2 regions of the Zoogloea oryzae genome follow, and region 2 is predicted to be linked to the other one. Evidence: predicted binding sites of a transcription regulator. Region 2 holds the regulator's gene; the other holds the start of a gene.
The links. The regulator FNR, encoded in region 2, switches genes on or off when oxygen is low (the NO sensors DNR and NnrR bind a similar motif). The targets are predictions, from matches to a motif close to TTGANCTAGNTCAA.
Positions count from the first base shown of each region.

Region 1: the regulator FNR is predicted to act here: its motif matches at 1,476-1,489, upstream of QQK25_RS07540 (cytochrome c oxidase subunit 3 family protein).

Region 1 covers NZ_BSPX01000017.1:17,285-22,095, forward strand. The annotation lists gene QQK25_RS07530 (methyltransferase family protein) at 1-433, shown strand, start outside; gene QQK25_RS07535 (diguanylate cyclase domain-containing protein) at 440-1,363, opposite strand; gene QQK25_RS07540 (cytochrome c oxidase subunit 3 family protein) at 1,525-2,118, shown strand; gene QQK25_RS07545 (cytochrome C oxidase subunit IV family protein) at 2,128-2,388, shown strand; gene QQK25_RS07550 (CbbQ/NirQ/NorQ/GpvN family protein) at 2,385-3,182, shown strand; gene QQK25_RS07555 (hypothetical protein) at 3,204-3,647, opposite strand; gene QQK25_RS07560 (GIY-YIG nuclease family protein) at 3,766-4,347, opposite strand; gene metH (methionine synthase) at 4,378-4,811, opposite strand, start outside.
Region 2 covers NZ_BSPX01000105.1:602-5,412, reverse strand. The annotation lists gene QQK25_RS21045 (oxygen-binding di-iron domain-containing protein) at 1-41, shown strand, start outside; gene QQK25_RS21040 (SirB2 family protein) at 117-503, shown strand; gene fnr (fumarate/nitrate reduction transcriptional regulator Fnr) at 504-1,238, opposite strand; gene hemN (oxygen-independent coproporphyrinogen III oxidase) at 1,358-2,752, shown strand; gene QQK25_RS21025 (sulfite exporter TauE/SafE family protein) at 2,840-3,556, shown strand; partial or broken gene QQK25_RS21020 (heavy metal translocating P-type ATPase) at 3,578-4,811, shown strand, end outside.

The sequences.
Region 1 (4,811 bases), on a different contig from region 2:
GGGCGGCATCTTCGCGCTGATCGCCTTCGGGCCGTCTTCATTGCCGGGCCTTCCGGCCTGGCCGCGGATGCTGGCGTTTCCCGGCCAGGCGCTCGGCGCGATGCTGCTGGCCCTCGGCGTCACGATCTGCGCCGCGGCCGTGCTGCGCCTGGGCCGCAACCTCACGCCCCTGCCCCATCCCCGGGACGACTGCCGGCTGGTGGAAACCGGCCCCTACGGCTGGGTCCGCCATCCGATCTACTCCGGGCTGATCCTGGCGACCTTCGGCTGGGCGCTGATCGCCCAGGGCTGGCTCACGCTGCTGTGGGCCGCGCTGCTGCTGGTGTTCTTCGACATCAAGTCGCGACGCGAGGAGGTCTGGCTGCTGGAGCGCTTTCCGGCCTACGCCGACTACCAGCGGCGCGTCCGCAAGCTGATCCCCTTGATCTACTGAGTCGCATCAGCCCAGCTCGGCCCGGTTGCGGCCGTTCTGCTTGGCCCGGTAGAGGTTCGCGTCGGCGCGCCGGAACAGCTGCGCCAGGGCACCTTCGGCGCGACTCATGTGAACGCCGCCCACCGACAGCGTGCTCACGCCCCACTCCGCATTGCGCGCATGGGCAATCCCCTGCCGGCACACCGCATCCACCGTGACCCGGGCGATCTCGGCGAGCGCTTCGGGGGTGCAGCGGGGCAGCATCATCGCGAACTCCTCGCCGCCATAACGCGCCACGAAGGCATCGTGGGCCAGGCGCCGGGCATTGACCTCCTCGACCACCTTCTGCAGCGTCGCGGCGATCGCCCGCAGGCAGTCGTCGCCCGCCAGGTGGCCGTAGTGGTCGTTGAACAGCTTGAAGTTGTCCACGTCCATCATCAGCAGCCCGAAGGGCGCACCGCAGCGGATCGCCTCGCCCCACTGGTGGTCGAGCCGCAGATCCATGTAGCGGCGGTTGAACAGGCCGGTCAGCCCATCCTGGCTGGCCTGGGCCTCAAGCTTGCGGTTGGCGAGGGAGAGTTCGGCCCGCAGCCCGGCGATGCGCGCCATGGCCTTCATCTTGGCCTGGACCACGCCCTCGGGGGCCGATTTGGGGATGAAGTCGTCGCCGCCGGCCTCGATGGCCATGACGAGATTTTCCGGGGTGTCGGAGCCGGTGAGGAAGATGATCGGCGTCCACGCCCATTCCTGGGTGGCCTCGACGGCGCGGATCTGCTTGGCGGCCTCGAACCCGTTCATCACCGGCATCTCGATGTCCATCAGCACCAGATCGGGCGCCGACGCCTGAAATCGCTCGACGGCAAGCTGCCCGTTCTCGGCGATGACCACCTCGTGGCCGATCTCGACGAGCCGCGCACCAAACACCGTCGTGATGGTTCGGGAGTCATCCACCACCAGAATCCGCATACTCCCTCCCGGAGCGTGTTCTTATATCTAAAGTAATATTAGACGGGAAACCTTTCGCATCTCTGACGGCATGCGCTGACGCCGTCCGGGCTGGCACTTGGTGCAGATCAAGGCTGGCCGCCCGCCGCCCGCCGATACTCGCGGGCATGGACACCACCGCACCACCCCAGCCAGCCCCCCACCCGGCCAGCGCGCCGCCCGGTGATCTGGCGATCTGGTTCTTCATCCTCGCCGAGCTGCTCGCCTTCGGGGTCTTCTTTGCGGCCTATGCCTTCGGGCGCGCCCACAACGTCGAACTCTTCAACACCATGCAGGAGACGCTCGACCGCCAGGCCGGCGCATTCAACACGGTGCTGCTGATCACCGGCAGCTGGTGTGTGGCCCGGGCGGTCGAGGCGGTCGGGCGGGCCCGCTCGCAAACCGGCGCCCGCTGGCTCGTCGCCGGCATCGCCTGCGGCGGCGGCTTTCTGGTGGTGAAGGGCTTTGAATACGCGGCGAAGTTTGGCGCGGGGATCAACCTGTCCACCAACACCTTCTACATGTTCTACCTGTCGCTCACCTTCTTCCACTTCATGCACGTCATCCTCGGGCTGGTGATCCTCACCGCCCTGTGGTGGAAGACCCGCCAGGGCGACTACGGCCCGGACAACATGAACGGCATCGAAACCGGCGCGGCCTACTGGCACATGGTCGATCTGGTGTGGATCGTGCTGTTTCCGCTCGTCTACGTGATGCGCTGAGGGATTGCGATGAACACCAGACACCTCAACATCGTGCTGGTCGTGCTGCTCGCCGCCACCGTCGCCACCTTCGAGATCGGCGAGCGCGGCGGCGCCGGAACGGCCGCCATGGCCGCGCTGCTCACCATCAGCTTCATCAAGGGCCGCCTCGTGGTGCTCGACTTCATGGGCCTGCGCGGGGTCAAATTCTTCTGGCGCGGCCTGCTGCTCGGCTGGCTGCTGCTCGTCTCGACGCTGATCGCCGTCGCCTACTGGATCGCCATCCCATGAATGCCCCGATGACCACCAACATCCCGTTCTATGAAGCCGCCGGCAACGAAGTGGAAGTCTTCGAGCAGGCCTGGAAGAATCGCCTGCCGCTGATCATCAAGGGCCCCACCGGCGTGGGCAAGACCCGCTTCGTCGCCCACATGGCGGCGCGGCTGGGGCTGCCGCTGTACACCGTGGCCTGCCACGACGACCTCACCGCCGCCGATCTGGTCGGCCGCCACCTGCTGGGCGACGGCCAGACGGTGTGGTGCGACGGCCCGCTCACCCGCGCGGTGCGCGAAGGCGGCATCTGCTATCTGGATGAAGTGGTCGAAGCCCGCCGCGACACCACGGTGGTGATCCACCCGCTGGCCGACGATCGCCGCGTGCTGCCCATCGAGCGCACCGGCGAACTGCTCCACGCGCCCGACAACTTCATGCTGGTGATGTCCTACAACCCCGGCTACCAGAATTTCCTGAAGGGCCTCAAGCCCTCCACCCGCCAGCGCTTCATCAGCCTGCGCTTCGAGTTTCCCAGCGCGGCGCGGGAGGAATCCATCCTGCTGGGCGAAGCCGCCTGCGACCCGATGCTGGCGAAGCAGCTCGTCTCCATCGCCGCCCGCCTGCGCAGCCTGAAAGATGTGGATCTGGAAGAAGTCGTGTCCACCCGCCTGCTGGTCTACGCCGCCAAGCTGGTGAAGGTCGGCCTCGACCCCATCGAAGCCTGCCGCTCGGCGCTGGTGGAAAGCCTCACCGACGACGCCGACGTGGCCGACGCGCTGCTGGAAGTGGTGCGGGCGACGTTTGGGCGGTGACGGCAGGCGGCATCGCGAGCACTAACGCTGCAGCGGCGCGAGCACGAGTCGAACGCCTGCGGCTGCAGCCAGGTCTGCAAGACGACTGCGCTGCGCCTCATCGTCCAGCACCACGAGCAAAGACACGTCGGACACAGCCTTACCCTTGACGTCCTCCAACGCCCGGGCAACTGTTGCTGCAGTCAGGGCGTCATCGTCGCCGACAACCCCCAAGACCTTCACCTTAAATTTGCCCTCAAAGAACTGCCGCACGACACCGGAATTCCCCGAGGGAACGCCGGAATTGAGGGCGCCAACCATCAGCATCGTGGCGAGCGCATTATTGGCCTCCTCAATGCTGACCACCGTCACCGAGTTCTGACCTTGCTCGGCCGCCAGCCCCATGATCCGCTGGTGCTTGGTTTGAGACAGCGGATCAGCAAGAGCGACAACCGAAATCAGGCTGGCAGCCAGAAAAACCAGCAAGTTACGCAAGCAAAACATATATAAATAACACCAGCAATGAATTAAGCCATTCATCATACCCGATGTTATTTACGACGATCAAATACAGCGGCGATCAGCGCAGAGGTGGAAAACCCACTCAATCCACTTTCGCTATGTGCTTGCGACCCGTTTGCGTGCGCGCGAGCTTGCCGTCGCGCATCAGCAGTCCGATCACACTGTACGAGAGGTAGTCCTTCGAACCGCCGCCATAGTCGCTGCGCAAACCCAGCAAGCTGGCGGCGTCTGAGTTGGAAATCCCCTGGGGGTTGGCCTTCGCCAGCTCGAGCACCGCATCCTTCAGCAGCGCCAGCCCGACCTGGGCCTTCTCGCGGACGCCCGTGGGGACGACCACCGTCGCACGGGCTTTTCGGGCAAGCCCCGACGGCATGACGGCGTTTGTCAGCGAGCCGCCGGTTTCGATCGTCCCGAAGGCCGCGATCAGTTCGGCTTCGATCTTGAGCGCCTGCGCCTCGGTCAGCGTATCCACGAGCCGGACGACCAGCACCTTGGCCCCCGCGGCTTCGATCTCCTTGATCCGCTGGCCCTTGAGCGAGTCGTCAGGATTGACCAGATGGTCGTGGGCGCGCGTGCCGGTGCCCTTGCCGATGTAGAACGGCAGGGCCGGCGACTGCCGGGGGTCTTTCAGGGCATAGACGTAGTACGACGTATCCGTGCTCATGGTCGAATCCCCCGGATCCTGCTCGATCGCTTACAGCAGCGGCGCCAGCCACCTTTCCGCTTCGGCCACCGTCATGCCGGTGCGCTTCGCCCAATCCTCCAGCTGATCCCGCCCGATCTTGCTGACCGCAAAATAGTGACTATCCGGGTGGGCGAAGTAGAAGCCGGAGACGGCTGCCGCCGGGGTCATCGCGAAGCTCTCGGTGAGGCCCATGCCGGTGTTGGCGGGCACATCGAGCAGCTTGAAGAGGTCGCCCTTGACGGTGTGATCGGGGCAGGCCGGGTAGCCGGGAGCCGGGCGGATGCCCTGGTAGGCTTCCTTGATGAGCTCTTCGGTGCTGAAGGTCTCGGCCGCCGAATAGCCCCAGAACTCCTTGCGCACGCGGGTGTGCAGCCATTCGGCGGCGGCTTCGGCGAAGCGGTCGGCGAGCGCCTTGAGCATGATCGCGTGGTAGTCGTCGTGGG
Region 2 (4,811 bases):
ACTGGTTCGCGGCGCTGGAAGTGGGCGTGCTGCGCGGCTGAAGTTGAGGCCCCGCAAGGACGGGGCAGGGCGGATGCCCGAAAATGTCGTCAAGGCGTAACCCCATCCGAGGCGACATGTACCTGCTCATCAAGCATCTCCACATCACCTGCGTCGTGCTGAGCGGCGCGGGTTTTCTTTTGCGCGGCTGGTGGTCGATCACCGGATCGCCGCTGCTCAAGGCCCGGCTGACCCGGCGCCTGCCTCACGTGATCGACTCGTGTCTGCTCGCCAGCGCCATCGCTCTGGCGTGGATGGCCGGGCAATACCCCTTCGTGGATGGCTGGCTGACCGCCAAGGTGCTGGGCCTGCTGGCCTACATCGGCCTAGGTGTCGTGGCCCTGCGACCGACGCGGCCGCTCGGCGTGCGCGTGGTGGCGCTCGCCGCGGCGGCGGCCGTGTTTTCGTACATTGTGTCAGTGGCGCTCACCAAGAACCCGGCGGGCTGGCTCGCGCTCGTCTGATCAGATGGCGTGGTGGTTCAGCAGCCGCTTGAGCCCCGGGGTGTCAAGGATGCGGATGTGCTTCTGCTGGACCGCCACCAGGCCTTCTTCCTGGAAGCGCGAGAAGGCGCGGGAGACGGTTTCGAGCTTCAGGCCCAGGTAGGAGCCGATCTCGTCGCGGGTCATGCGCAGATGGAACTCGGACGGCGAGAAACCCCGCGCGGTGAAGCGCTGGGACAGGTTGAGCAGGAAGGCGGCGAGGCGTTCCTCGGCGCGCATGGAGCCGAGCAGCATCATCACGCCGTGGTCGCGCACGATCTCGCGGCTCATGATCTTGTGGAACTGGTGCTGCAGGCTCTCGACCTGACGCGACAGCTCTTCGAGGCGGCTGAAGGGGATCACGCACACTTCGCTGTCTTCGAGGGCGATGGCGTTGCACGAGTGGTGTTCGGTGCTGATGCCGTCCAGCCCCAGGACTTCGCCGGTCATCTGGAAACCGGTGACCTGATCGCGGCCGTCCTCCAGAATGACATCGGTCTTGAACGAGCCGGCGCGGATCGCGTAGATCGCCTCGAAGGACTCCCCGGAGCGGTAGAGATGCTGCTGACGCTTGATCTTGCGACGGCTGCCGACGAGCTCGTCGAGCTGGTTTATTTCCCGCGGGTCGAGCCCGAACGGCAGGCACAGCTCGCGCAGATTACACTGGGAACAAGCTGTCTTGATCTCGATAATTGTTGCTGGAATCGCAGAATTCATCTGTACGCTTACCACCTGGACTTGAGAGGATTTACCAACCTTTGGAGCCCTTTGATCCACATCAATACGATTACAGGATGATTCTGCGATCGTTTCGCGGAATTAATAGAAGCACGCCCATGAACGCGACTCAAAAAGATCTGATCTTCGACCCCGAGCTCATTCGCAAGTTTGATGTGAATGGCCCGCGTTACACTTCGTATCCGACCGCAGACCGCTTCGTCGAGGCCTTCAACTCCGACGCGCTGTGCGACTGGCTCGGCAAGAGGTCGATCGGCGGGATTGGCAAACCGCTCTCATTATACTTCCACATCCCGTTCTGCAATACGATCTGCTACTACTGCGCCTGCAACAAAATCATCACCAAGGATCACGGGCGCTCGGCCAAGTATCTGGAGTACCTCGAGAAGGAGGTTGATCTTCAGGTCGCCTGCCTGCAGGGCCCGCGGGAGGTGCTGCAGCTTCACCTGGGCGGCGGCACGCCCACCTTCCTGTCCCACGACGAGCTGCGCCAGCTGATGGGCATCGTGAAGAAGCACTTCACGCTGGTGCCCGACGGCGAGTACTCCATCGAGGTCGACCCCCGCAAGGTCGATGAAGCCACCGTCGCGCTGCTGGCCGAGCTGGGCTTCAACCGCATGAGCGTCGGCATCCAGGATTTCAACCCGGATGTGCAAAAGGCCGTCAATCGCGTCCAGAGCGAGGAAGAAACCAAGCTGGTGATCGACGCGGCCCGCGCCCACGGCTTCAAGTCGGTGAGTGTCGACCTGATCTACGGCCTGCCCAAGCAGAACGTTATCAGCTTCAACCGCACCCTTGAGCAGATCCTGGCCCTGTCGCCGGATCGCCTGTCGATCTACAACTACGCGCACCTGCCGAGCCTCTTCAAGCCCCAGCGCCGCATCGTCGACGCGCAGCTGCCGTCGGGCGAGACCAAGCTGCAGATCCTGCAGCTGGCCATCCGCCGCCTCACCGAGGCCGGCTACGTCTACATCGGCATGGACCACTTCGCCAAGCCGACCGACGAGCTCACCACCGCCCAGCGCCAGGGCCGCCTGCACCGCAACTTCCAGGGCTACTCGACCTACGCCGAGTGCGACCTGCTGGCCTTCGGCGTCTCCGCCATCGGCAAGGTCGGGCCGACGTACGCCCAGAACGTGAAGACGCTGGACGAGTACTACGACATCCTCGACACCGGCCGCCTGCCGGTGCTGCGCGGCATCGAGTTAACCCCGGACGACCTGCTGCGCCGGGCGATCATCCAGGCGCTCATGTGCCACTTCGAGCTGTCCATCGAATCCATCGAGATCGCCCACTTGATCGACTTCAAGAAGTACTTCGCTGCCGAGCTCGCCGACCTGCGCGAGATGGAGAAGGGCGGCCTCCTGAAGATCGACGACCAGTGGATCAGCGTGCTGCCCGCTGGCCGGATGCTGGTGCGGGCCATCGCGATGGTGTTCGACCGTTACCTGCGCTCCGACCGGGAGCGGACCCGCTACTCCAAGGTGATCTGATTCGCCGTCTGGTTGCTCCGGATCGTCAGGACTAAACTATGCGCCCCGTGACCTCGCGGGGCGCTTTTCATTTGCAGGGTTGAAACCATGCCGGAAACCGGTTACTTCGCAGTCTTCCTGATCGGCCTGCTGGGCGGCACCCACTGCGTGGCCATGTGCGGTGGCATCGTCAGCGCGCTCACCGTGCAGACGATCCAGATGCCCGGCCAGAAGCGTCGCGAGTGGCCGCTGCACCTGGCCTACAACCTCGGCCGGATCGGCAGCTACACCCTGGCCGGCGCGGCGATGGGCGCCATCGGCACGGTGGGCATGCTGTTCAACGACATCCTGCCGATCCAGCTCGCCCTGTACGTGGCGGCCAACCTGATGCTGGTGGCGCTGGGGCTTTACCTCACCGGCTTCACCCGCGCGCTGGCGGGGGTCGAGAAGCTCGGCCAGCGGCTGTGGAACCGCATCCAGCCGCTCACCCGGCGCTTCCTGCCGGCACGCTCGGTGGCCCAGGCGTTTCCGCTGGGGGCGCTGTGGGGCTTTCTGCCCTGCGGGCTGGTGTACAGCGTGCTGGCGACGGCCCTCGTCACCGGCTCGGCCGAGCGCGGCGCGGCGCTGATGCTGGCCTTTGGCCTCGGCACGCTGCCCAACCTGATGCTGGCGGGCCTGGTGCTCAAGCGCCTGCGCGACGTGGTGCGGAACCAGGCGGTGCGTACGGGGTCTGGACTGGTGGTGCTCGCCTTCGGCGTCTATGGTCTGGTGACGACGCCGTCGCTGGGCAGCAAGCTGTGGAATGGCGTGGTGTGCCATTTCTGACCCAACACTGGAGTACGCGGGATGAGCGAGCCGGCTGACGTGCGTTACGACCTGCCGGTGTCCGGCATGAGCTGCGCCGCCTGCGCGGTGCGCCTCGAAAAGGTGCTCAACCGCCTGCCAGGCGTCGACGCGAAGGTGAATTTCGCCACCGAGAAGGCCCGCATCACCGCCACGCCCGGCGGCGCGCCGGCCGCCGACATCCTCGGCGCGATCCGCAAGGCCGGCTTCGACGTGGCGCCCCAGGTGCTGGAGCTTGGCATCGGCGGCATGAGCTGCGCGGCCTGCGCGGCACGTATCGAGAAGGTGGTCAATCGATTGCCGGGCGTGGATGGCAACGTCAATTTCGCCGCCGAGACGGCCCGGGTGCGCTTCACCCCGGGGCTCACCGATCCGGCCGTCATCGTCGGCGCCATCGCCAAAGCCGGCTTCACCGCCACGCCGATCGCTGGCCGTGACCGGGAGGCGGAGCGGGCCCGCAAGGAAGCGGAGTTCCGCGCCGAGCTGCGGTTGTTCTGGATTTCGGCGCTGCTGTCGCTGCCTTTCCTGGCTCAAATGATCGGGATGCTCGGCGCCGGCGCAAGCGGCTCGATGCATCACGACGAGTGGCTGCCACGCTGGGCGCAGCTGCTGCTGGCGACGCCGGTGCAGTTCTGGATCGGGCGGCGTTTCTACAAGGGTGCGTGGTCGTCGCTGCTGGGCGGCGGCGCCAACATGGACGTGCTGGTGGCGCTGGGCACCAGTGTGGCCTACTTCTTCAGCCTCGCGGTGGTGCTGCTGGATCGACACGATCTGCACGTCTATTTCGAGGCCTCGGCCAGCATCATCACCCTGGTGTTGCTGGGCAAGCTGCTGGAAGCCCGGGCCCGGGCGCGCACTTCGGCGGCGGTCGAGGCGCTGTTGCGCCTGCAGCCGCCCACGGCGCGCATCGAGCGCGACGGGCAGATCGTCGAGTTGCCGGTGGAGCAGGTGGTCGCCGGGATGGTCTTTGTGCTGCGGCCGGGGGATTCGGTGCCGGTGGATGGCGAGGTGCTGTCGGGCGAATCGTCGGCCGACGAGGCGATGCTCACCGGCGAGAGCGTGCCGGTGGCCAAGGCGCCGGGCGACAAGGTCTTTGCGGCCACCGTGAATGGCGCCGGCGTGCTGCGCTGCCGGGCGGTGGGCGTGGGCGCCGAGACGCTGCTGGCGGGTATCGTGCGGCTGGTGGAGCAGGCTCAGGGCGGCAAGCCGGCGGTGCAGCGGCTGGCCGACCGCATCG